DNA from 2 places in the Pseudazoarcus sp. NS34 genome. Region 2 is predicted to be linked to the other one. Evidence: riboswitches for the same ligand, from Rfam matches in the RefSeq annotation. Region 2 holds a riboswitch; the other holds the start of a gene.

Region 1 (11,516 bases), 850 kb from region 2:
TCCCGGCCTCGACCAGCACCTCCATCTCCTCGCCGCCACGCCCGAAGATGAACGGGTCGCCCCCCTTGAGCCGCACCACGCGTCGCCCCTCGCGGGCGTAACGCACCAGCAACGCATTGATGTCGTCCTGCGGCAACACATGGTCGGCCGCCTTCTTGCCGACATACACCCGCTCGGCCGACTCCGGCGCCAGCTCGAGAATGCGCGGGCTGACGAGGTTGTCGTACACCACCACGTCCGCCCCCGCGACCAGCGTGGCGCCGCGCAGCGTCAGCAGTTCCGGATCGCCCGGCCCGGCACCGACCAGATAGACGCAGCCCGGCTGCGGGCCGGGACGGGCGTTGCGGATGACGGGAAACGACATGAATGACTCCGGAATGAACAGGCGCGGGAGCATCCCGCAAACAGCAGCTCAGTTCAAGCGCCGCACACTGACAGCATAGGACGGGAGCGACTCGGCATGCACGGTCAGACAAACCCCAAGGGGCGCACTCACGCAAGGCAACTGCGCCGGACCATGACCGAAGCCGAGCAGGCTTTGTGGCGCCGGCTTCGCGGCGGGCAGCTCGGCGTGAGGTTTCGTCGGCGACATCCGTTCGGGAAATACATGCTCGATTTTGTCTGTCTGGAGCGGCGGCTGGTCGTTGAGGTGGATGAGTCTCAGCATTTCGACGCAGCGATTCACGATGCTGCGCGTACCCATGACTTGGAGCAGGCCGGGTTTTGCGTGTTGCGGTTCTGGAACAATGAGGTGCTGACGGAAATGGAGGCGGTGCTGGAGAGGATATGGCACACGTTGGGGGCGAGAACATCCCGGCGCCCTCCTTGAACCCATCCCCCTCCCAGCCTCCCCCTTGAAGGGGGAGGAGCAAACCATACGCGTATCGCGGGTGGTGCTCAGCCATAATCGGCCCAAGCGGTTATCGAAGCTCCGTCCGCTCCCTCCCCTTCAAGGGGAGGGCTGGGGTGGGGATGGGTTTACGGCACACCCAGACACTTCAACTCGCCCCGCAACGTCCCAACATCCCCTCCACGTCGCAATGCTCCTCCACCGCATCCGCCAGCCTTTCAATATCCGCCTCCCGACGCGCAGCCAGATCCACCCTCACCGCATCCCGCACCCCAGCCCACGCCAGCAACGCTGCCAGCGCCTCCGGCGTATCGAACAGCCCATGCACATAGCTGCCCAGAATTTGCCCATCGGCCGAGCAGGCGCCTTCAAATCGCCCATCGGCCATGCACAGCAAAGGCCGCTCCAGCGCCGCGCCGCGACTCACGCCCATGTGGATTTCGTAGCCGCGCACCGGCGCCTCGGCGCCCAGCCAGGTGGCTTCGACATTCGTGAGCTGCTTCTCGGCTTCCAACACCGTATCGAGATTCAGCAAACCAAGGCCGTCGCTGGCGCCCGCCGCCCCCTCCAGCCCGAGGGGATCGGCAACACTGCGGCCCAGCATCTGGAAGCCACCGCACAAGCCGACCACCCGCCCGCCGTAGCGCAGATGACGCAGGATCGCCGTGTCCAAACCCTGCTCGCGAAGCCACGCCAGATCGGCGCGCACGTTCTTCGAGCCGGGCAGCACGATCAGGTCGGCCGCGGGGATGTCCTGCCCCGGCCCGACCCAATGAAAATCCACCTGCGGATGCAGGCGCAGCGCGTCGAGATCGGTGTGGTTGGAGATGCGCGGGAAGACCGGCACAGCCACCTTCAGCAAGGCTTCGCTCTTGTCGGCCACACCAGCCGACAGTGCATCCTCGGCGTCCAGAAACAGCCCGTGCAGGTAGGGCAGCACGCCGAACACGGGTTTGCCGGCGCGCTCCTCCAGCCAATCCAGCCCTGACTGCAGCAGGCCGATGTCGCCGCGAAAGCGGTTGATGACGAAGCCCTTCACGCGCGCCTGCTCGCTCTCCGACAGCAATTCCAGCGTGCCGACCAGATGCGCAAACACGCCGCCGCGGTCGATGTCAGCCACCAGCACCACCGGCACGTCGGCCGCTTCGGCAAAGCCCATATTGGCGATGTCGCGCTCGCGCAGATTGATCTCGGCCGGGCTGCCGGCACCCTCGATCAACACATAGTCGAACTCGTCGCTCAGGCGCTGCCACGACTCCATCACCGCCGCCATCGCGATGCGCTTGTAGTCGTGGTAGGCCCGCGCATCAAGCTGCGCCACGGCGCGGCCGTGCACGATCACCTGCGCGCCGGTGTCACTCGAGGGCTTGAGCAGGATCGGGTTGAAATCGATGCGTGCTTCGACGCGCGCGGCCAGCGCCTGCAGCGCCTGCGCCCGACCGATCTCGCCGCCATCCACCGTCACCGCCGAATTGAGCGCCATGTTCTGCGGCTTGAATGGCGCCACGTGCACACCGCGCCGCGCCAGCACACGCGCCAGCCCTGCCACCAACGTGGTCTTGCCCGCATCCGACGTCGTTCCCTGCACCATCAAGGCCTGCATGTACTTCACTCCTCGTTCCTTACGCAGCACTGCGTGCTATGTTCGCCGCCTGCCATGCCCGAACTCGCCCTCAAACTCGCTCTCGGCCTGCTGCTCGACCGCCTTGCCGGCGAGCCGCCCAACCGCCTGCATCCGCTCGTGGCTTTCGGCCGCTGGGCCGGCGCCATCGAATCGTTCGCGCGCCGCCGGCTCGGCGACGGCATTTTCGCCGGCCTCGTGGCCTGGTGTCTCGCCGTGCTGCCGTGGGTCACGCTCGCGCTGTGGCTGCGCGGACTGACCGAGTGGGCGCACTGGCCGATCGACATCGCCCTGCTGTGGTTCGCCCTTGGCGCCCGCAGCCTGAGCGAACACGCCGAGGCCGTGGCCGCGCCGCTGGCAGCCGGCGAGCTGGATGCCGCGCGCGAACAGGTCGCCCGCATCGTCAGCCGTGACGCAGCCGCGCTGGATACCGCAGGCGTGGCCCGCGCCGCCACCGAATCGGTGCTCGAAAACGGCCACGACGCCGTCTTCTCGACGCTGTTCTGGTTCTGCATTGCCGGCAGTGCCGGTGCCCTGCTCGCGCGGCTGGCCAACACGCTGGACGCCATGTGGGGCTATCGCACGCCGCGCTACCTGCGCTTCGGTCGCGTCGCCGCGCGCATTGATGACGTGCTCGGCTGGATTCCGGCCCGGCTCACGGCGCTGACCTACGCACTGCTCGGTCGCACGCGCGACGCATTCACCTGCTGGCGCACGCAGGCGCCGCAGTGGAGCAGCCCGAACGCCGGCCCGGTAATGGCCGCGGGCGCGGGCTCGCTGGGGGTGCAACTTGGCGGCCCGGCACCTTACCACGGGCAGATTGAAGCGCGCCCCGCGCTCGGCTGCGGGCGGGCTCCCGATGGCAGCAGCATCCGCCTTGCGGTGAAGCTGCTACGCAAGGGCGTGTGGCTGTGGCTGCTGGTCGTGCTGGCCATCAACCTGCTTGCGCTGGCCGCAAGATGAACACACACCCTGAACACGGCGGCCGTCTGCGCGAAGCGGCACAGCGCTACGGCATCGCCTTGAGCGACTGGCTGGACCTGTCGACCGGCATCAATCCGCAGGCCTACCCGGTGCCGCCGATCCCGCCCGAAGTGTGGCAGCGCCTGCCGGAAGACGACGACGGACTCGAAGCCGCCGCCGCCCGCTATTACGGCAGCGCAGCGCTGCTGCCGGTAGCCGGCACGCAGGCCGCCATCCAGGCCCTGCCCGCCGTGCTCTCCGGTTCGCGCGTGAGCCTGCTCAGCCCCGGCTACGGCGAACACGCGTGGGCGTGGGGCACGCACAATCCGCAAGCGTGCGCGCCGCATGAGTTGGAGGCGGCCGTCGCCGACAGCGACATCGTCGTACTGTCGAACCCCAACAACCCTTGCGGCACACGCTTTGCCCCCGCCCGGCTGATCGACTGGCATCAGCGACTCGCCGCACGCAGCGGCTGGCTGATCGTGGACGAAGCCTTCATCGACGACACACCGGAGAATTCGCTCGTGCCGCAGGCCGGCGCGCCGGGGCTGATCGTGCTGCGCTCGCCCGGCAAGTTCTTCGGGCTGGCCGGGGCACGTGGCGGCTTCGTTTTTGCGCCCGCCGAACTGCGCGCTGCGCTGGCCCAACACCTCGGCCCGTGGGCCGTCAGCGGCCCCGCCCGCCACGCACTGCGCGCGGCGCTCGCAGACCACGCCTGGCAAGGCGCGACACGGGCGCGCCTCTTGCAGGAGTCAGCCGAGCTTGCCGCCGTGCTGCGCGCCCACGGCCTCGCCCCGCACGGCACAGCTCTTTTCCAGCGCGTACTCACGCCGCACGCCGAACTGCTGGCCGAGCGCCTGGCTACGCAGGGCGTACTCGTGCGACGCTTCGCCGAACCCGCCGCATTGCGCTTCGGTCTGCCCGCCAACGCAGCTGAACTGGCGCGACTGGCTACCGCACTCGACCACGCCCTGACCGGAATTTCACGATGATCCGCCGACTGCTCACCACGCTGGTGATCGCCCTGCTGCCCGCCTTGGCGCAGGCCGACGCCATCTCCGTCACCGACGACCTCGGCCGCGAAGTACGGCTGTCCGAACCAGCGCGACGCATCGTCAGCCTCGCGCCGCACGTCACCGAACTGCTCTATGCCGCCGGAGCGGGCGAGTACGTGGTCGGCGCGGTGTCGTACAGCGACTACCCCGAGGCCGCTAAGGCGCTGCCGCGGGTGGGCGGCTATCACAAGGTGGATGTCGAGGCGGTGCTCGCGCTGCGCCCGGATCTGGTCATCGGCTGGGGCGAAGGCAACCGCCCGGCCGAACGCGACCGGCTGCAGGCGCTGGGCATTGCCGTATTCGTCAACGACCCGCATTCGCTCGACGACATCGCCCGCAGCCTGCAACGCATCGGCCAGCTCGCCGGCACATCGGCCACCGCTGACGCCGCCGCAGCGTCCTTTCGCAAGCGCCGCGCAGCCCTCGAAGCAAAGTACGCAAGCCAGCCGCCCGTACGCGTGTTCTATCAGGTCTGGCACGCACCGCTGATGACCGTAAACGGCGAGCACCTGATCTCGGCCGCTGTCCGCCTGTGCGGCGGCGAAAACGTCTTCGCCGCGCTGCCCGTGCTCACGCCACGCATCGGCATGGAAAGCGTGCTGGCCGCCAACCCGCAGGCCATCGTCGCCAGCGGCATGGACGCCTCACGGCCGGAATGGCTGGATGACTGGCGGCGCTGGAGTGACCTGGCCGCCGTGCGCAACGGGCATCTGTTCCACATCCCGCCGGATCTGATCCAGCGGCATAGCCCGCGGATTCTGGACGGGGCGGAGCAGTTGTGCGGGCAGTTGGATCAAGTGCGGAAAAGTTTCTGACGGCGTGCATTCTCGGCACAGGGGAAACGCCGGCTGCGGTTAAGCTACTGGCATGAAGATCATTCTTTTCGCGCTTGCCGCAACCCTGTCTAGCTCCGTGGTCGCCCAATCAGCGACGCATCAGGCCGGCAAAGCCATTGGTGAATTCAGCGCGGGCGTGAGCGCAGGGGTCGCGCAGGGCTTCAGCTCGCTGCAGCCGCAATGGATCACGATCGAACCTCGCTCGAAGCAGGAATGCATCGCCGAATCCGGCGGCGTCCTGAACACGATCTACGCACGGTGCCGCAATGGCCGCCAGGAATTTGTGCGTTTCGACGCCAATGGAAACAAGATCGTGTTGAGCGAACGCAGCATCCCAATGCGCTAGCGGCCAGCCTGACCTTTCAGAACTCCACCCCCGGCATCGCCTGCACACCAGCCTTGTAGGCGTGCTTGACCATGCCCATTTCGGTCACCGTGTCGGCCGCTTCGATCAACTCGTCCGGCGCACCACGCCCGGTGACGATGACGTGCTGCATTTCCGGGCGCGATTGCAGATCGGTGAGCACGGTGGCGACGTCCAGATAGCCGTACTTCAGCGCGATGTTGAGTTCGTCGAGCACGATCAGTCCGATGTCGGGGTTGTCGAGCAGCGCGCGGGCCTGCGCCCAGCCCTCCTGGGCCTTGGCGATGTCGCGCTCGCGATCCTGCGTGTCCCAGGTGAAGCCTTCGCCCATGACGTGCCATTCGACGCCGGGTTGCTGGCGGAAGAAGGCTTCCTCGCCGGTGTCGGAGCGCCCTTTCACGAACTGCACCACGCCTGCGCGCATGCCGTGGCCCAACGCGCGCGCCAGCACGCCGAAGGCGGCGCTGGATTTGCCCTTGCCGTTGCCGGTATTCACCAGCAGCAGGCCGCGCTCCTCGGTGGCTTTGGCGATGCTGGCGTCGATGACTTGCTTCTTGCGCTTCATGCGCTCGGCGTGGCGTTGGTTGCGGGCGGTTTCGTCGGTCATAGGTACTCCGGTAAAACAAGAAACGGGGTCAGCGCGGCACGAAAATGCGCCGGCCGGCGTGTTCGATGCAGTCCATGGGCTGCGAGAAAGCCTGCTCCAGCACGTCCGGGCGCAGGACCTCGTCGCGCGCGCCGGCCAGCACCTGACCGCGGCCATCGAACAGCACGACGTGGTCGGCCAGTCGTGCGGCGAGGTTGATGTCGTGCAGCACGGTGACCACCGCGCAGCCTTGCGCAGCGCGGTCACGCAGCAGTTCGAGGGTGCTGATCTGGTGGTGCAGGTCGAGATGGTTGGTGGGTTCGTCGAGCAGCATCAGGCGCGGCGCCTGCGCCAGCAGCGCGGCGATGGCCACGCGCTGGCGCTCGCCGCCGGACAGGGTCTGCACGTCGCGCGCGGCGAAATCCAGCATGCCGGTCTCGCGCAGCGCGGCCTCGGCGACCGCGACATCCTGCTCGCCCTCCCAACCCCAGCGCCCCAGATGCGGGTGGCGGCCGACCAGCACGGTTTCGAGCACGCTGGACGGAAACAGATCCGGCTGCTGCTGCGGCAGGTAGCCACGCAGACGCGCCAGTTCGCGCGGCGGCCAGTCGGCCACGGCGCGACCGGCAATCGACAGCTTGCCCGCCGCGGGCGGCATGAGGCCGGCGAGCGTGCGCAGCAGCGTGGTCTTGCCGGCGCCATTGGGGCCGAGCAGCACCAGCACCTCGCCAGCGCGCAGCTGCTGGCTGAAGGCGCAGCACAACCAGCGCTCACCCATGCGTAGCGCGAGTTGATCGATGTCGAGCAGGATCTCGTCGGCGACCATCAGCGCATCCGCCGCGAAAGCAGAAACAGGAACAGCGGCACGCCGATCAGAGCGGTGAGCACGCCCACCGGCAACTGGATGGGCGAGAGCACGGTACGCGCGGCGGTGTCGGCAATGGTCAGCAAGGTGCCGCCCGCCAGCGCGGCAGCTGGCAACAGCACGCGCTGGTCGTTGCCGATGACGAGCCGCACCAGGTGCGGCACGATCAGACCGACAAAGCCGACCGAACCGATCAGCGTCACCGAAACGGCAGTGAGCATGGACGCCAGCGCATACAGCAGGTAGCGCAGCATGCGCACATCCACGCCCAACGCGCGTGCGCCATCTTCGCCGCGGGAGAGTACGTTGAGGTCGCGCGCGAACGGCGCCAGCACCACCAGCGCCAGGCCCAGCACCACCAGCGCCGGCCAGGGTTGCGTTGCCCCGCTGGCGTCACCCATCAGCCAGAACAGCATGGAATACACGCGGCTGTCGGTGGCCAGCGAGAGCATCAGCGACACCAGCGCACCGCAGCCGGCGGCCACGACCACACCGGTGAGCAGCAGGCGCGTCTGCGTCCACGAGCCATCGCCGTGCGCCAGCCCGAACACCAGCAACATGGCGCCCAGCGCACCGGCAAAGGCTGCGCCGTCGACCATCCACGGCGCCAGCCCGATCATCATCGCGAACAGCGCGCCGACGGCCGCACCGCCCGAGATGCCGAGAATGTAGGGATCCGCCAGCGGATTGCGCAGCAGCACCTGCATCAGCGCGCCGGCCAGCGCCAGCAGGCCACCGCAGGCGAACACGGCAACGGCACGCGGCAGGCGCAGATGACGCACGACGTCGGATTCGATGCCGCCAGCCGAGCCGAACAAGGCCGCCAGGGCCGCTAAAGGAGAGACGGCGAACTCACCCGCGGTGAGCGCCCACAGCAACGCGCCCACGCCGGACAGCGCGAGCGCGGCGAGAATGATCAGCAGACGGACGCGCCCCGACATCAGACGCGCACCGCCTGCTCAGGCTCAGAACGACAAAGCAAGGCGCGGCGACACCCGAGCGGGTGTCGTTGCAATATCTCGGGTGAGCCGCACGTGGTCATGAGCCTCGAATTAACGCGGAGCGTAGCGCACCGCGACAAATGCACTCAGACCTTCGGTGGCAAAGCCTCGGCTCGTCTGATAACTCTTGTCGAACACGTTGTTCACCCGCATTTCGAGCTTCCAGTCAGGCGTCAGGGCGTAGTGCGCATACAGGTTCGTCACGCCATAACCACCGAGTCGATTGGCCGAAGTATTCGGCACGGCATCGTAGCGAGGGCCTTGCGCGCGCCATTCAACGCCGTACAGCCAGTCGCCGATATTACGATCAACTGCCAGCGACCCAGAATGGCGAGCACGGCGGGCCAGACGGTCGCCGACATCAAGATCGCGTGCATTGAGGTAATCGTAACTGACCCGCAGATTGAACCCCGCCACGACCGTGGACAAGCCCAGTTCCAACCCTTCCAGCTTGGCCTTGCCGACGTTGTCCGGAGTGTTACCCCAGACGATGAGATTGCTTACGCGGTTGTTGAAATAGGTCGCACTGACGCTTGTCACACCACGCTCGTACGTTACACCGACCTCGCGGTTAACGGCCTTTTCTGGTTGCAGATCGGGGTTCCCACCGAAGCAGCCAAAAGGCGGAAAGCACTCCAGCGGAAAGTACAGGTCATTGAAGGTCGGCACCCGGAAAGCCGTACCGACGCTGGCGCGCACTCGCCATTCAGGAGTGAGGCGATACCCCCAGGCTGCCGACCCCGTGGTTTCACCGCCGAACTGACTGCTGCGGTCCCGGCGTGCGTTGAATTGCACGTCATGTTGGCCAAACTGCCCACCCCAGCCCAACTGGAAGGAATCCAGCGTACGGCTGGTAAGGTCATAGCTACCGGTGCTGGTGATGTCCTGCTTCAGCCTCTCGATCGCAGCCATCAGCATGCCGCCGGCGAAGACCACGTCGTTCTGCCAGCTCACCTGACGCTGGCGCGTGTCGTACTCGTAGTAACTCGACGCCGAAGACCTTGTGTGCGACAGATCCTTGCTTTGACTCAGACGCAGGGTGCTAATCCAATCGGCGGTGAGCTGATTGCGCATGTGCACACCGACCGACTCAACCCGCTTGTCGATGCGGGAATCGTAGGACTGCCCATCGTCGAACTGATTCCGCCCGTCAGAATGGAAGAACGACAGACCAACCTCGTCCCGCTCTCGAAAACCCAGGGTAAGCGAACCGTTTGCATAGTCGTTGCGGAAGCCGTCACGATCGCTGTCCGTCCCACCGTTGGCGTCCGGCATGGAATCGAAACCGCGGGTGCGGTCATGACCGACATCAAAGTTGTAACGCAAACGTCCGGCTGCCCCGGACACGCCCGCGCTCGCGGAATAGCTGTCTTGGCTGCCTGCACCGATACGCAGGCGCGGCGTCACACCTTCGGTGTTGCCTCGGCGCGTGATGATGTGAATCACGCCACCGATGGCATCCGCGCCGTACAGCGCACTGGCCGGCCCGCGCAGTATCTCGACGCGCTCGATCAGCGCCAGCGGGATCATCTCCAAGGTGGGCGCACCGGCCGTTGCCGAGCCTACGCGCACGCCATCAATGAGCAACAGGGTGTGACCTGAACTGGCGCCCCGTATGAAGACCGAAGAAGATGCGCCGCGGCCACCATTGGACGTCACCTGCACACCGGGTCGGGCGGCCAGCATCTGCACCAGAGTGGATTGCCCGGCGCGCTCAATCTCTGCACGATCAATGACGTCGACCGAAGCCAGAACCTCGTCAGCCGACTGCGCCTGACGGGTTGCCGTGACAATGATCGGCTCCAGCGCGGAATCCTCGCTCTGGGCAGAAACGTTGAACGGAAATACAGATGCCACCGCGAGCGCGGCGAGCTTGATCTTGAACTGCATGGACAACTCCCTGACGGCCAGCCGTGCGTCCCCGCGCGGCCGAACCAGAACAAATTCGAAGATCCAGGGAGTGAGAAACCAGGTCAAACAGGTCGCGCCGCCACCCCGCGGAACTTCGCCGATGTGTGGCAGGCCGGTATCCGGGCTCATGGGCTGGACGACACTGCATCGTCCGACGCATCGCCTTCCCGGACTCTCGTCCAGTGGCTTTTGATGCGCCTTGCTTCCACTTACCGTTGCGGGGGCAGCACAGGCATCGCGCGGAGGTTTCCGTCGCTCACCTGTTTCCCGTTTACCCTTCGAGCGTGAACCGCTGTCAGGCACCTGAAACACGTTCGCCCCTCGTGGGGCGAGCGCGCATGATAGCCTGAAACGCCCGCGACCACTTGAGCTTGCATGAGTTCCCACCTGATTCTCGGCGGCGCCCGTTCGGGCAAGAGCCGCCACGCCGAACAGCTCGCCCGCGCGCACGGCGGGCCGGTCTGCGTCATCGTCACGGCCGAGGCGCTGGACGAGGAAATGGCGGAGCGCATCCGCCGTCACCAGGCTGATCGGCCCGCTGATTGGCGCACCGTGGAAGCGCCGCTGGCGCTGGCCGATGCGCTGCGACGCGAAGCCGCCGCAGGGCGCGTGGTGATCGTCGACTGCCTGACGTTGTGGCTGGCCAACCTGCTCGGTGACGGCACGGCAGCGCGCGAACCGGTGCTGACTCGCGAACGCGACGCGCTGCTGACCTTGGTGCCGACGCTGCCCGGAACGGTGCTGCTGGTCGCCAACGAAACCGGCCTTGGCCTGGTGCCCGAAACACCCCTCGGCCGGCGCTTTCGCGACGAAGCCGGCTGGCTCAATCAGGCCGTGGCGCAGCGTTGCGACAAGGTGACGTTTGTTGCGGCGGGGCTGCCGCTCGCGCTCAAGGGCTGAGTTTCACAGCGCATCCAGCGCCGGCCGCAGCGGATCGTCCTGCGCCAGCCCGGCACCCCAGCGGTCGCGATGCACCAGCGAATGCAGGTCCAGCCGCTCGCGCCAGCCGGCACGTGCCAATTCCGGCTCGGTGAGGAACTCGTCCACATAGCCCAGGCACAGATAGGCCAGCGGATAGACGCCGTCGGGCAGTCCCAGCAGCTCCGCCAGCTCGGCCGGATCAATGATGCTGACCCAACCCACGCCGACGCCCTCGGCGCGCGCTGCGAGCCACAGGTTCTGCACCGCCAGGCAGGTGCTGAACAGATCGGTGTCGAGCATGCTGCTGCGGCCGAGCACATGGGTGCCGCCGCGTTTGCGATCGCAGGTGATGCACAGGTTGAGCGGCGTTTCGAGAATGCCTTCGAGCTTGAGGCGGCGGTACAACACGCCGCGCTCGCCTTCGTGCAGCGTCGCCGCGCGAGCGTTCTCGCGGTCGAAGCAGGCTTTCACCTTTGCGCGCACCTCGCGGTCCGTCACCAGCACGAAATCCCAGGGCTGCATGAAACCCACCGACGGCGCGTG
Region 2 (11,516 bases):
TTCAGCGCAACGACGACTGTTCCATCTGGATGAATACGTTCCAGGCGTTGAGGCGGTTGGCCTCGCGGAAGGCCGGCATCTTTTCCCACGCGCTCCAGTCGATACCGGCATAGGCCTCGTCGAAGGACTTCATTTCCTCCACGGCCTTGCCCAGCTCGGTGCGCAGGTAGCGCAGATAGTCGCGCGTCATCACCAGATCAGCCTGCGGGTTTTTCGACACCGGACCGTGTCCGGGGACGAGGATTTTCGCGTCGATTTCCAGCAAGCGGTCCAGCGCCTTGAGCCAGCCACGCGTATCGGCGTTGCCGACAAACGGTACCCGCCCGCGAAACAGCAGATCGCCGGCGAACACCAGATCATCCTCGACCACATGCAGCACCACGTCGTCGGGCGAATGCGTCGGGCCGACATAGATCACACGCATGGTGACGCCGCCAAGACGAAGCTCCGCGCCCTCATCATCAAGCCAGCGGTCCGCCGGCGTCGGCACGGTCTTTTCGTCGACAAAGGGAAAGAGGTCGGCACGGCGCTGCTCGAGGCGGGCCACCGCTTCCTCCGAACCCAGAATGGCCGCGCCGGCCTTGTGCGCCCAGATCTCGATGCCGCGCTCGCGGAAGGCCTGCAGTCCATAGTAATGGTCGGCGTGGTAGTGGCTCACCACAACCAGCCGGATTGGTTTGTCGGTGACCTTCGCGATCTCGGCAATGAGTTGCTCGCCCAGCACCGGCGTGCCGAGCGCGTCCAGCACCACCACGCCTTCATCGGTAACCACAAAACCCGCGTTCGACATGAAACCCTCGTTGGCCGAAGACGCCATGCCGGCCTTGCCGAGCACATACCAGCTATGCGGCGCGACCTGCACCGGGGTCATGTCGATGGCGTGTGCCAGCGGCGTTGCCAGCAGGCAGGTGGCCAGCAGCAGGCGGGTTGCGAAGGCGCGCATCATCGGTCTCCAATTATTGCTATATCGGCATATGCTAAAACTCGCTTCAACACCTGTCGAGGCGGCAAACTTGAAATCGCGCGGTCGGGCCCATTTAATACGGGGGCACCCAAGTGCAAACCTTGTTCCAGTCTTAGAAAGGGAGAATTCCATGAGCACAGCGAAAACTCCGCTCACCGTCGTATACGACAGCGGCAACCTGGCCAGCAGGCTCGAAGTCGAGCAACTCAAGGCCAAGGACAGGGCCGGGCTGATGACGCTCGTCGACATCGCCTCGGGCACCAAGGCCGAAGAGTATGGCTGCTCCAGCGACGCAGTCAGGAAGACCATCCACGTGCGCGACGCGGACGACGAGACCTTTGTCGGCATCAACGCCATCGATGCGATGCACGACGCCATCGGTCTGGGCGGCTACTTCCGCTTCTGCCGCACTCCGGGCCTGACCTCCGGCCCGTCCGGCTTCTTCCGGCAGAAGAAGGCCGCCTGAGCGGCCTGACACGCCCGCAACGTGCGCCGTTGCGGGCTCATACTGCGGCCCGAAGTGCTCTAGACTGAAGCTTTCCACGACGCCGCGCCCACCATGCCTGCCGCCGCCCTGCCGGACAACGAACCAGAACGACTGGCTGCGCTGCGCGCGCTGCTGATTCTCGACACCCCGCCGGATGAACGCTTCGACCGCATCGTCGGCTTCGCCGCAGCGGAGTTCGACGTCCCCATTGCGCTGCTCTCGCTGGTCGATGCGGATCGCCAATGGTTCAAGGCCCGCGTCGGTCTCGATGCGTGTGAAACCTGCCGCGAACACGCCTTCTGTGCCTACGCGCTGCACGCCGATACACCGCTGATGGTTCCCGATGCCCGGCTTGACGCGCGCTTTGCCGACAATCCGCTCGTCACTGGTCCGCCCGGCATCCGCTTTTACGCCGGGGCGCCGCTGCGCCTGGAGAACGGGCTGGTACTCGGCACCTTGTGCGTCATCGACACCGAACCTCGCGAGCTCGATGACATGGACCTGCGCATCCTCGAATCCCTGCGCGATCTGATCCTCGGCGAACTTCTGCTGGGGAGCGACTCGTGAACAAGCCACGACGCGCTCCCAGCGTGCTGCTGGCCGAGGCCAACGGGCTTCTGCGTCAAACCGTGTCGATCACCGCCCGCAGCGCCGGGCTGGCTGACGTGCAGGAAGTCTCGAACCTCGCTTCAGCGCGCAAACAGCTGATGGAACGCAAATTCGATGCGCTGATCCTGCATCTCGACGGGCAACGCGACGCGCTCCAACTGATCGAGACGGTGCGCGCAGGGCGGGCTTTCACAGACAAGGATGTCGGCATCGCGCTGATCGCGGACCACTGCGATCACGCGCTTGCCAGCGAGATCTTCTCGCTCGGCATCCGACATCTGCTGCTGCAACCGTTCAAGGTAAAGACCGTGCTGTCCGCAATGGACGCCTTGCTTCAACCCCCCGGCAAGACAGCCATGGGGCACTGAAAGGCCGGCTCAAGGCGCCTGCGCAAGCAGTCGATCGAGCGCGTTGGCGAATTTCTGACGGTCCGCCTGACCGAAGGCGGCTGGCCCGCCGGTCTGCACCCCGGTGCTGCGCAGCGTGTCCATGAAGTTGCGCAGGTCGAGCAACTCGCGGATGTTCTCCTTGCCGTAGCGTTCGCCGCGCGGGCTGAGCGCAATCGCACCCTTTTCGACGATCTGCGCCGCCAGAGGAATGTCCGCCGTAACCACCAGATCGCCCTCGACGGCACGCTCGACGATCCAGTCGTCGGCGACATCGAAACCGCCGGGCACCTGCACTGCGCGAATATTCGACCCAGCCGGTACGCGCAGCATCTGATTGGCGACCAGTGTGAGTTCGCGGCCGGTGCGTTGCGCCGCGCGGAACAGGATGTCCTTCACGGCCACCGGGCAGGCGTCGGCGTCGACCCAGATGTGCATCACGCGGCCTCGTGGCGCGCCACGCAGCGGGCACAAATGCAGGCCTTGCCGCGCACGGCTTCCGGCAGGCTGTCGATCAGGGCTAACGGGATCGGCGTGGTGGTGCACCAGCACGGCACGTCGAAACTCCCGCTGCCGGCCGGCCCGCAGGCATTCGGGCCGCCACACAGCGGGCATTCGGTGGCCGGGATGGGAATCGGGGTCGGGGCGTTCATGCGCCGAGCTTAACCGATCAATCCCAGGCCAGCGTCCCCCCCGTCTGATATTCCGTGACACGGGTTTCGAAGAAGTTCTTTTCCTTCTTCAGGTCGATCATTTCGCTCATCCACGGGAAGGGGTTGTCGGCGCCCGGATAGACCTCGTCCACACCGATCTGACGGCAGCGACGGTTGGCCACGAAGCGCAGATATTCCTTGAACATCGGCGCGTTCAGCCCAAGCACGCCGCGCGGCATGGTGTCTTCGGCGTAGCGGTATTCCAGCGCCACGCCCTGCATGATCAGCTCGCGGATTTCCTCGCGGAAGGCCGGCGTCCACAGGTGGGGGTTTTCCTGCTTGATGGTGTTGATCAGGTCGACACCGAAATTGCAGTGCAGCGACTCGTCACGCAGGATGTACTGGTACTGCTCGGCCGCGCCGGTCATCTTGTTCTGGCGGCCCAGCGCGAGGATCTGCACGAAGCCAACGTAGAAGAAGATTCCTTCCATGATGCAGGCGAAGACGATCAGCGAGCGCAGCAGTTGCTGGTCGGTCTCGGGCGTGCCGGTCTGGAAGTTGGGGTCGGTCAGCGTATCGATGAAGGGGATCAGGAAGTCGTCCTTGGCGCGGATGCTGTCGACCTCGTGATAGGCGTTGAAGATCTCACCCTCGTCCAGCCCCAGCGACTCGACGATGTACTGATAGGCGTGGGTGTGGATGGCCTCTTCAAAGGCCTGACGCAACAAATACTGGCGGCACTCCGGTGCGGTGATGTGGCGGTAGGTGCCGAGCACGATGTTGTTGGCCGCCAGCGAATCGGCGGTGACGAAGAAGCCGAGGTTGCGCTTGACGATCAGGCGCTCGTCGGCGGAGAGCGCGTTGGGGTCTTTCCACTGCGCGATGTCGCGCTGCATGGAGACCTCCTGCGGCATCCAGTGGTTGGCGCAGCCGGCCAGATACTTTTCCCACGCCCAGTGGTACTTGAACGGCACGAGCTGGTTCACGTCGGTGGCGCCGTTGATGGCGCGCTTGTCGGAGGCGCGCACGCGCTGGCTTTCGGGCGCGGCGGTGGCTTGCGCCGCAGGGTTGGGGCTGGGGGCTTGCGGTGCCGCCGGGGCGGCCGCGATGTTGTCTTCGAAATCGAGCATGTCTTGTCCTTGCTTTGTGTCGTGTGCGTAGCGGCTTACTGGCAGGCTTCGCAGTCGGGATCGTCGATGGCGCAGAACTTGGGCTCGCCGCCCTGGGCAGCGCTTACGGCCGAAACAGTGGCCGCCACGGCGTTGAGCTCACCGCCGCTGCCGGTGGATTTCTCGGCCGAGGTGGCACCCAGCGAACGCAGGTAGTAGGTGGTCTTGAGGCCACGGTTCCACGCCAGCATGTAGGTGTCGTGCAGCTTCTTGCCCGAGGCGCCGGCGACGTAGATGTTCAGCGACTGCGCCTGGTCGATCCATTTCTGGCGCCGTGCTGCGGCTTCCACCATCCAGGCGGTATCGATCTCGAAAGCCGTGGCGTAGAGCACGCGCAGGTCCTCGGGTACGCGCTCGATCTTGCCCAGCGCGCCGTCGTAGTACTTGAGGTCGGAGATCATGACCTCGTCCCACAGACCGCGCGCCTTGAGCTCGGCCACCAGCGATTCATTGACCACGGTGAATTCGCCGGACAGGTTCGACTTGACGTAGAGATTGCGGTACTCGGGCTCGATGCTGGCCGACACACCGATGATGTTGGCGATGGTGGCGGTCGGGGCGATGGCGATGCAGTTGGAGTTGCGCATGCCGTATTCGCGGATGCGCGCACGCAGACCATCCCAGTCGAGCGTGCTGGAGCGGTCAAGCTCGACCGGTACGCCGCGCTCGCGCTCGAGCAGGTCGACCGAATCGAGCGGCAGGATGCCCTTGTCCCACAGGCTGCCGCGGAAGGTCGAATAGGCGCCGCGCTCGCGCGCCAGCTCATTGGAGGCGCTGTAGGCCTGGTAGGCGATGGCCTCCATCGAACGGTCGGCGAACTCGATGGCTTCCTGCGAGGCGTAGGCAATGCCCAGTTTGTGCAGGCAATCCTGGAAACCCATGATGCCCATGCCGACCGGGCGGTGGCGCAGATTGGAGTTGCGCGCCTTGCCGACCGCGTAGAAGTTGATGTCGACGACGTTGTCGAGCATGCGGATGGCCGTCTTGATGGTGCGCGCAAGCTTTTCGTGATCGAGCTGGCCGTCCTTCAGGTGGGCCAGCATGTTCACCGAGCCGAGGTTGCACACGGCAATTTCGGTGTCGGAGGTGTTCAGCGTGATCTCGGTGCACAGGTTGGAGCTGTGCACGACGCCGACGTGCTGCTGCGGCGAGCGCAGGTTGCACGGGTCCTTGAAGGTGATCCACGGGTGGCCGGTCTCGAACAGCATCGACAGCATGCGACGCCACAGCTGCACGGCCGGCACGCGCTTGAAGTGGCGGATTTCGCCGGCATCCGCCTTGGCTTCATAGGCCACATAGGCCGCTTCGAACTTCTGGCCGAAGAGGTCGTGCAGGTCGGGGACATCGGCCGGCGAGAACAGGGTCCATTGGCCGTCTTCGCGCACCCGCTTCATGAAGAGGTCGGGAATCCAGTGCGCGGTGTTCATGTCGTGCGTGCGGCGGCGGTCGTCGCCGGTGTTCTTGCGCAGGTCGAGGAATTCCTCGATGTCGAGGTGCCAGGTCTCCAGATAGCCGCACACCGCGCCCTTGCGCTTGCCCCCCTGGTTCACCGCCACGGCGGTGTCGTTGACCACCTTCAGGAACGGAATCACGCCCTGGCTCTTGCCGTTGGTGCCCTTGATGCGGCTGCCCAGCGAACGCACCGGCGTCCAGTCGTTGCCCAGACCACCGGCGAACTTTTGCAGCATCGCGTTTTCCTTGATGGCCTGGAAGATACCGTCGAGGTCGTCGGACACGGTGGTGAGGTAGCACGACGACAGCTGCGAATGCAGCGTGCCGGCGTTGAACAGCGTCGGCGTGGAGCTCATGAAGTCGAAGCGCGAGAGCACTTCGTAGAACTCGATGGCGCGCGTTTCACGGTCGATCTCGCTGATCGCCAGACCCATCGCCACACGCATGAAGAAGCACTGCGGCAGCTCAATGCGGCGCTCGTCGACGTGCAGGAAGTAGCGGTCATACAGCGTCTGCAGACCGAGGTAGCCGAACTGCAGGTCGCGCGAGGCATCCAGCGCGGCCGAGATGCGGGCCAGATCGAACTGCGCCAGACGCGGGTCGAGCAGCCCGGCCTCGACGCCGATCTTCACGTAGGCCGGAAAGGCCTCAGCGTAGCGCGCCGCCATGTCGCTCTGCGCCACCTCCTCGCCCAGCACTTCAAGGCGGATCTGGTGCAGTTGCAGGCGGGCGGTGACGTAGTTGTAGCCCGGCTCACGCTCGATCAGTGCGCGCGCGGCGAGCACCAATGCCTTGTGCACTTCACCCAACGGGATGCCGTCGTACAGATCACGCATGGCCGCATCGACCACCGGCGCCACCGCCACGTCAGCCAGCCCGAGGCAGGCTTCCTCGACGATGCGCAGCAGACGCTCACGCTGCAACGGCTCACGCCGACCGTCGACCTCCACATGCAGCTCGGGCGCGCTGCGCGGCGCTTCCAGCGCACGTTCAGCGGAACGTTTTTCGCGGTACAGCACGTAGGCGCGCGCCACTTCCTGCTCGCCGCCACGCATCAGCGCGAGCTCGACCTGATCCTGGATGTCCTCAATGTGGATGGTGCCGCCATCGGGCTTGCGCCGCGCCAGTGCCGCGACTACGACTTCGGTGAGCTTGCCGACGACATCGCGCACACGCGTCGACGACGCGCCGTGTCCCCCCTCGACCGCGAGGAAGGCCTTGCTCATGGCAACGGCGATCTTGCCGGGATGGAAGTCGACCACCGAACCATTGCGGCGGATGACCTTGAACGGGGGCAGCGAGAGGTCTAGCTGAGGGCGATCCATGGGAGCTCCTGGAGTGACGTGCGGGGAGCTCCGGACAAACACGCGGCAACCGCCGGCCTCACGGCACGGCGGAATACGGTCGTCGGACGGACAAGAGAGATGGTGTAAGCCATGTCCTCGCCGGGGCACCCCGCCCCGATTGCGTTGAAGGAAGTGGCAGCACGGCAGGTCTCCTGACTTCCGGGTCATGATCTGTCGCCAGCCTTCCCGGGGTGCACCGAAATGCAGGGCCCAGTGGCATGGGGAGGGCGACAGACTCGCCGGTTACAGTTGCGGGGGCAGTTCCGGCATTAAACCGGATTCCCTTTTCATGCCCGGCCGTGGAGCCGGGCAACCGTGAAGCTGGATTGGATTCTGGATTCTGAAGCGGAGGAGGTCAAGCGCGGTTACACACTACCCCTAGTAGGTTGTGTGCAAAAAACTACTACATGCTGCGGCCAAAGCTGCCGTCGCTGCGGATGCGCCCGATGCGCATCACTTCGGGAACACGGCGTACGCCGCGCATCACGGTGGCCAGATGCATGCGGTCGCGGATCTGGATGGTGATGTTGAGCGCGATGTAGACACCCTGCTCGTTGTCCATCGTGACGTTCTGGATGTTGCAGTCTTCCTCGGCGATTGCGCTGGCAACGCGCGCCAGTACGCCGCGGCCTTCGCGCGTGATGATCTTGAGCGTGACCTCGAAGGAACGCTCGTGCGCGGGCTCCCACTCGACGTCCACCCAGCGCCCGCGGTCGCCGCGCACCTTGGCCACCGCTGTGCAATCGTGACGGTGCACTTCCAGCCCCTTGCCCTTGCGGATGACGCCGATGATCGGGTCGCCCGGAATCGGCTGGCAGCAACTGCCGAACTGCACCGCGATGCCTTCGGCCCCGCTGATCTGGATCGGCGAGATGGACTTGGGCTTGATGACGTCGGGTCGGCCGGATTCCTGCTCCTGCGCCTGCACCAGACGGCGCGCGACGATGACCGGCAGGCGCTTGCCCAGCCCGATCTCGGAATAGACATCCTTCTTGCTCTTGACGCCGCGATCCTTGAGGAAGCGATCCCACGCGAAGGTGCTGATCTGGCCAAGCGCAAGGCCATGCGGACGCAGCGCCTGGTTGAGCAGGCGCTCGCCCAGCGCCACCGATTCCTCGTTGTGAGCATTCTTCAGGAAGTGGCGGATCTGCGCCCGCGCCTTGCCTGTGCGCACGTAAGTCAGCCAGGCCGGATTCGGGTTGGCGTGCGCGGCGGTGATGATCTCGACCTGGTCACCGTTGTGCAGCTCGGTGCGCAGCGGCATCAGATCAGTGTTGATGCGGCAGGCCACGCAGCGGTTGCCGATGTCGGTGTGCACGGCATACGCGAAATCGACCGGGGTCGAGCCGCGCGGCATCGACAGGATCTTGCCCTGCGGCGTGAACACGTAGACCTCGCCGGGGAACAGGTCGATCTTGACGTGTTCGAGGAATTCGGTGGCCTCGGCCGAGGTGTGCTGCAGCTCGAGCAGCGACTGCAGCCAATTGTGCGTGCGCTGCTCAAGCTCGGTCAGCGTTTTCTCATCGTCCTTGTACAGCCAGTGCGAGGCCACGCCAGCGTCCGCGATGTGGTGCATCTCGGCGGTGCGCACCTGGATTTCGATCGGCGTACCGAAAGGGCCGATCAGCGTCGTGTGCAGCGACTGGTAGCCGTTGGCCTTGGGAATCGCAATGTAGTCCTTGAACTTGCCCGGCACCGGCTTGTAGAGCGAATGCAGCGCACCGATGGCGACATAGCAGGTCTGCATGTCCGGCACGATGACGCGGAAGCCATAGATGTCGAGCACCTGCGAGAAGGACAGACTCTTCTCGACCATCTTGCGGTAGATCGAGAACAGGTTCTTCTCGCGCCCGAAGATGTCGGCTGCGATGCCCCACTGCGGCAGACGCTCTTCCAGCGCCTTGAGCACCTTGCCGACGACTTCGCGCCGGTTGCCGCGCGCGGCCCGGACGGCCCGGTCGAGCACGCGGAAACGCAGCGGGTACTTGTGCTCGAAAGACAACTCCTGCAACTCGCGGTACAGCGTGTTGAGCCCCAGGCGGTTGGCGATCGGAGCGTAGATGTCGAGCGTTTCGGTGGCGATGCGGCGACGTTTGTCGGGGCGCACATGGTCGAGCGTGCGCATGTTGTGCAGACGGTCGGCCAGCTTGATCAGGATCACCCGCAGATCGTTGGCCATGGCCAACAGCATCTTGCGGAAATTCTCGGCCTGCGCTTCCTTGCGCGAGCGGAATTCGACCTTGTCGAGCTTGGACAGGCCGTCCACCAACTCGGCGGAGACCTTGCCGAAACGTCCGGCGATCTCCTGCTTGGAAATGTGGGTGTCCTCCATGACGTCATGGAGGAGTGCGGCAATCAGCGCCTGCGCGTCGAGGCGCCAGTCGGCAATGATGTCAGCGACGGCAACCGGGTGCGAGATATAGGGGTCACCACTGCTGCGGAACTGGCCCTGATGGGCATCGGCCGAGAAGTGATAAGCAGCCTCGATGAGGCCGATGTCTTCGGACTTGAGATAGGTTTCGAGCTTGGCCTTGAGGCGGCCGAAGTCCAGCGACAGCACGCTCGATGAAGGCGGACTGAACGGATTCTTGGGCAGCGGCGCTACATCGGTCGCGATAGCCATCAGCCTACTCCCGCTGCAACCAGGGCAAACACGCGCACACTGCCGCCGACGGGCGCCGGCAGTGTCGATCAACGCTTAGGTTCGCATGCCCTGAGTTCAAACACCCTCCCCGGAGATCAGGCCTGGCCGCGGTTAAGCACCTCAAGCCCGACCTTGCCTTCGGCGATCTCGCGCAATGCGATGACCGTCGCCTTCTCCTTGCCGTACTTCTCTGCCTCGATCATGGGACTTGCGCCGACCGTGAGCTGGCGCGCACGGAAGGTCGCCGCCAGCGTCAGCTGGAAGCGGTTCGGAATCTGCTTCAGACAATCTTCAACGGTAATGCGGGCCATGATCAATCCTGCTCAAGAAATTCAATGTAACGCGAATGCCGCGCTCGCTGCCGCGCACAACGCAGCCGCGAAGCGCGGACGATGGCTACGAGGTCGCCAATGGCGTCCTCGAGAACATCATTGAGTATAACGTAGTCGAACTCCCCCACATGGCGCATCTCGCCGCGCGCCCCCAGTAAACGCCGGGCAATCACGTCGTCGGGATCAGTGCCACGCCCGCGCAGGCGCTGCTCCAGCACCTCGAAAGACGGCGGCAGAACAAACACACCCACCGTCTCTGGAAAGGCCTTGCGCACCTGCTGTGCACCCTGCCAGTCGATCTCCAGCAAGATGTCGTCGCCTGACGCGATCTGCTCGCGGATCCAGGCCTTCGAGGTGCCGTAATAGTTGCCATGCACCTCGGCCCACTCGAGGAATTCCGCGTTGTCGCGCATGTTGCGGAAGGTCGAAATATCAACGAAATGGTAGTGCTGCCCATCCACCTCGCCCTCGCGCGGCGCGCGCGTGGTGTAGGAAACCGACAGCCTGACGTGCGGGTCGCGCTTGAGCAGACCGCCGACCAGCGTGGTCTTCCCGGCGCCCGAGGGGGCGGTGATGATGATGAGGGTTCCAGGCACGCTATTTTCCCGTTCGGATCCGGGCGGGCCGGATCCTGATTTCCTATCAATGGCGCGATCTTACGTCAGGCCGTGGCGCTACGCCCAACCAAGCATCAGGGACGCTACGCTGCGCAGTTCGTTGGTCAGCAAGCCCCGCTGAGAGGCCATGGCGCGTAAGGCGCCCAGACTGACCCATACCACATCATCGGAAAATCCCTCGGCAAGCTCGGAAGGGATCTCGATCACGCAATAGCTGGCCACCGAGTGCATGAAACGCCCGCCTTCGTCCGACTGCTTCGCGCTGGCGTGCACGACCAGATCCTTTCTCGCCAGAACGCCCTCCACCCCAGGCGGATTGGCGTGCCCGATGCCGGTCACGAAGGACGGCGTGAACTGAGCCCCTTCCTTCAGCCCCGGCTCGAAGCTGATGCTGAGCATGAACTGCAGGATCCCGTCACGCTGGGCGCACAGCAGCGCGATCTGCCCGCTGTCGACGTTGGTCATCAGCGGCTGGCACCATGCCGACACTTCGCGCACATCGGTCTCTACGGAGAAAGCCTGAACGCTGGGGTCTTTCAACGGCGGCCGTGGCTCTATGGCCATGTCGTCGATTCGCCAGGATTGCAGGCTGTGCAGCGCGACACGCTCAAGGCGCAGAGTGCTCGATCGCCGCGCGCGCTCCAGCTGCTCAACGGCCTCCGCCAGTTGGGCATCATCTACTGCCTGCAGTGATGCCAGCAGGGCCTCGCCAAACCCTCCGTGGCCGGCATGACGGGCAAACGCCTCGCTCCCCGCGTCCGTCAGTAACGCCCAGTCGGCGCAGAAGATCACCGAGCGCGAATCGGTATTGATCGCGAAGTCCGCCAGCAGCGCGGACTTCACGTCGCTCGCGGAGA

The links. A riboswitch is a leader RNA that binds a small molecule or an ion and turns the genes downstream of it on or off. The one in region 2 is predicted to bind cobalamin.
Region 1: another riboswitch for cobalamin. It lies ahead of AC6H0N_RS02020 (TonB-dependent receptor domain-containing protein); the one in region 2 lies ahead of AC6H0N_RS05995 (ribonucleoside-diphosphate reductase subunit alpha).

Annotation. Positions count from the first base shown of each region.
Region 1 is NZ_BAAKIZ010000001.1:396,502-408,017, forward strand. Features, by position in the region: gene cobA (uroporphyrinogen-III C-methyltransferase) at 1-364, opposite strand, end outside; gene AC6H0N_RS01975 (endonuclease domain-containing protein) at 461-829, shown strand; gene AC6H0N_RS01980 (cobyric acid synthase) at 999-2,453, opposite strand; gene cbiB (adenosylcobinamide-phosphate synthase CbiB) at 2,508-3,434, shown strand; gene cobD (threonine-phosphate decarboxylase CobD) at 3,431-4,426, shown strand; gene AC6H0N_RS01995 (cobalamin-binding protein) at 4,423-5,304, shown strand; gene AC6H0N_RS02000 (hypothetical protein) at 5,357-5,671, shown strand; gene cobO (cob(I)yrinic acid a,c-diamide adenosyltransferase) at 5,688-6,296, opposite strand; gene AC6H0N_RS02010 (ABC transporter ATP-binding protein) at 6,325-7,101, opposite strand; gene AC6H0N_RS02015 (FecCD family ABC transporter permease) at 7,101-8,081, opposite strand; gene AC6H0N_RS02020 (TonB-dependent receptor domain-containing protein) at 8,193-10,031, opposite strand; cobalamin riboswitch at 10,146-10,374, opposite strand; gene cobU (bifunctional adenosylcobinamide kinase/adenosylcobinamide-phosphate guanylyltransferase) at 10,428-10,952, shown strand; gene bluB (5,6-dimethylbenzimidazole synthase) at 10,956-11,516, opposite strand, start outside.
Region 2 is NZ_BAAKIZ010000001.1:1,246,752-1,258,267, reverse strand. Features, by position in the region: gene AC6H0N_RS06030 (MBL fold metallo-hydrolase) at 2-946, opposite strand; gene AC6H0N_RS06025 (hypothetical protein) at 1,095-1,430, shown strand; gene AC6H0N_RS06020 (GAF domain-containing protein) at 1,524-2,018, shown strand; gene AC6H0N_RS06015 (hypothetical protein) at 2,042-2,428, shown strand; gene AC6H0N_RS06010 (YaiI/YqxD family protein) at 2,438-2,884, opposite strand; gene AC6H0N_RS06005 (cysteine-rich CWC family protein) at 2,884-3,099, opposite strand; gene AC6H0N_RS06000 (ribonucleotide-diphosphate reductase subunit beta) at 3,117-4,229, opposite strand; gene AC6H0N_RS05995 (ribonucleoside-diphosphate reductase subunit alpha) at 4,265-7,045, opposite strand; cobalamin riboswitch at 7,192-7,399, opposite strand; gene AC6H0N_RS05990 (RelA/SpoT family protein) at 7,470-9,689, opposite strand; gene rpoZ (DNA-directed RNA polymerase subunit omega) at 9,806-10,021, opposite strand; gene gmk (guanylate kinase) at 10,024-10,638, opposite strand; gene AC6H0N_RS05975 (NDP-hexose 2,3-dehydratase family protein) at 10,717-11,516, opposite strand, start outside.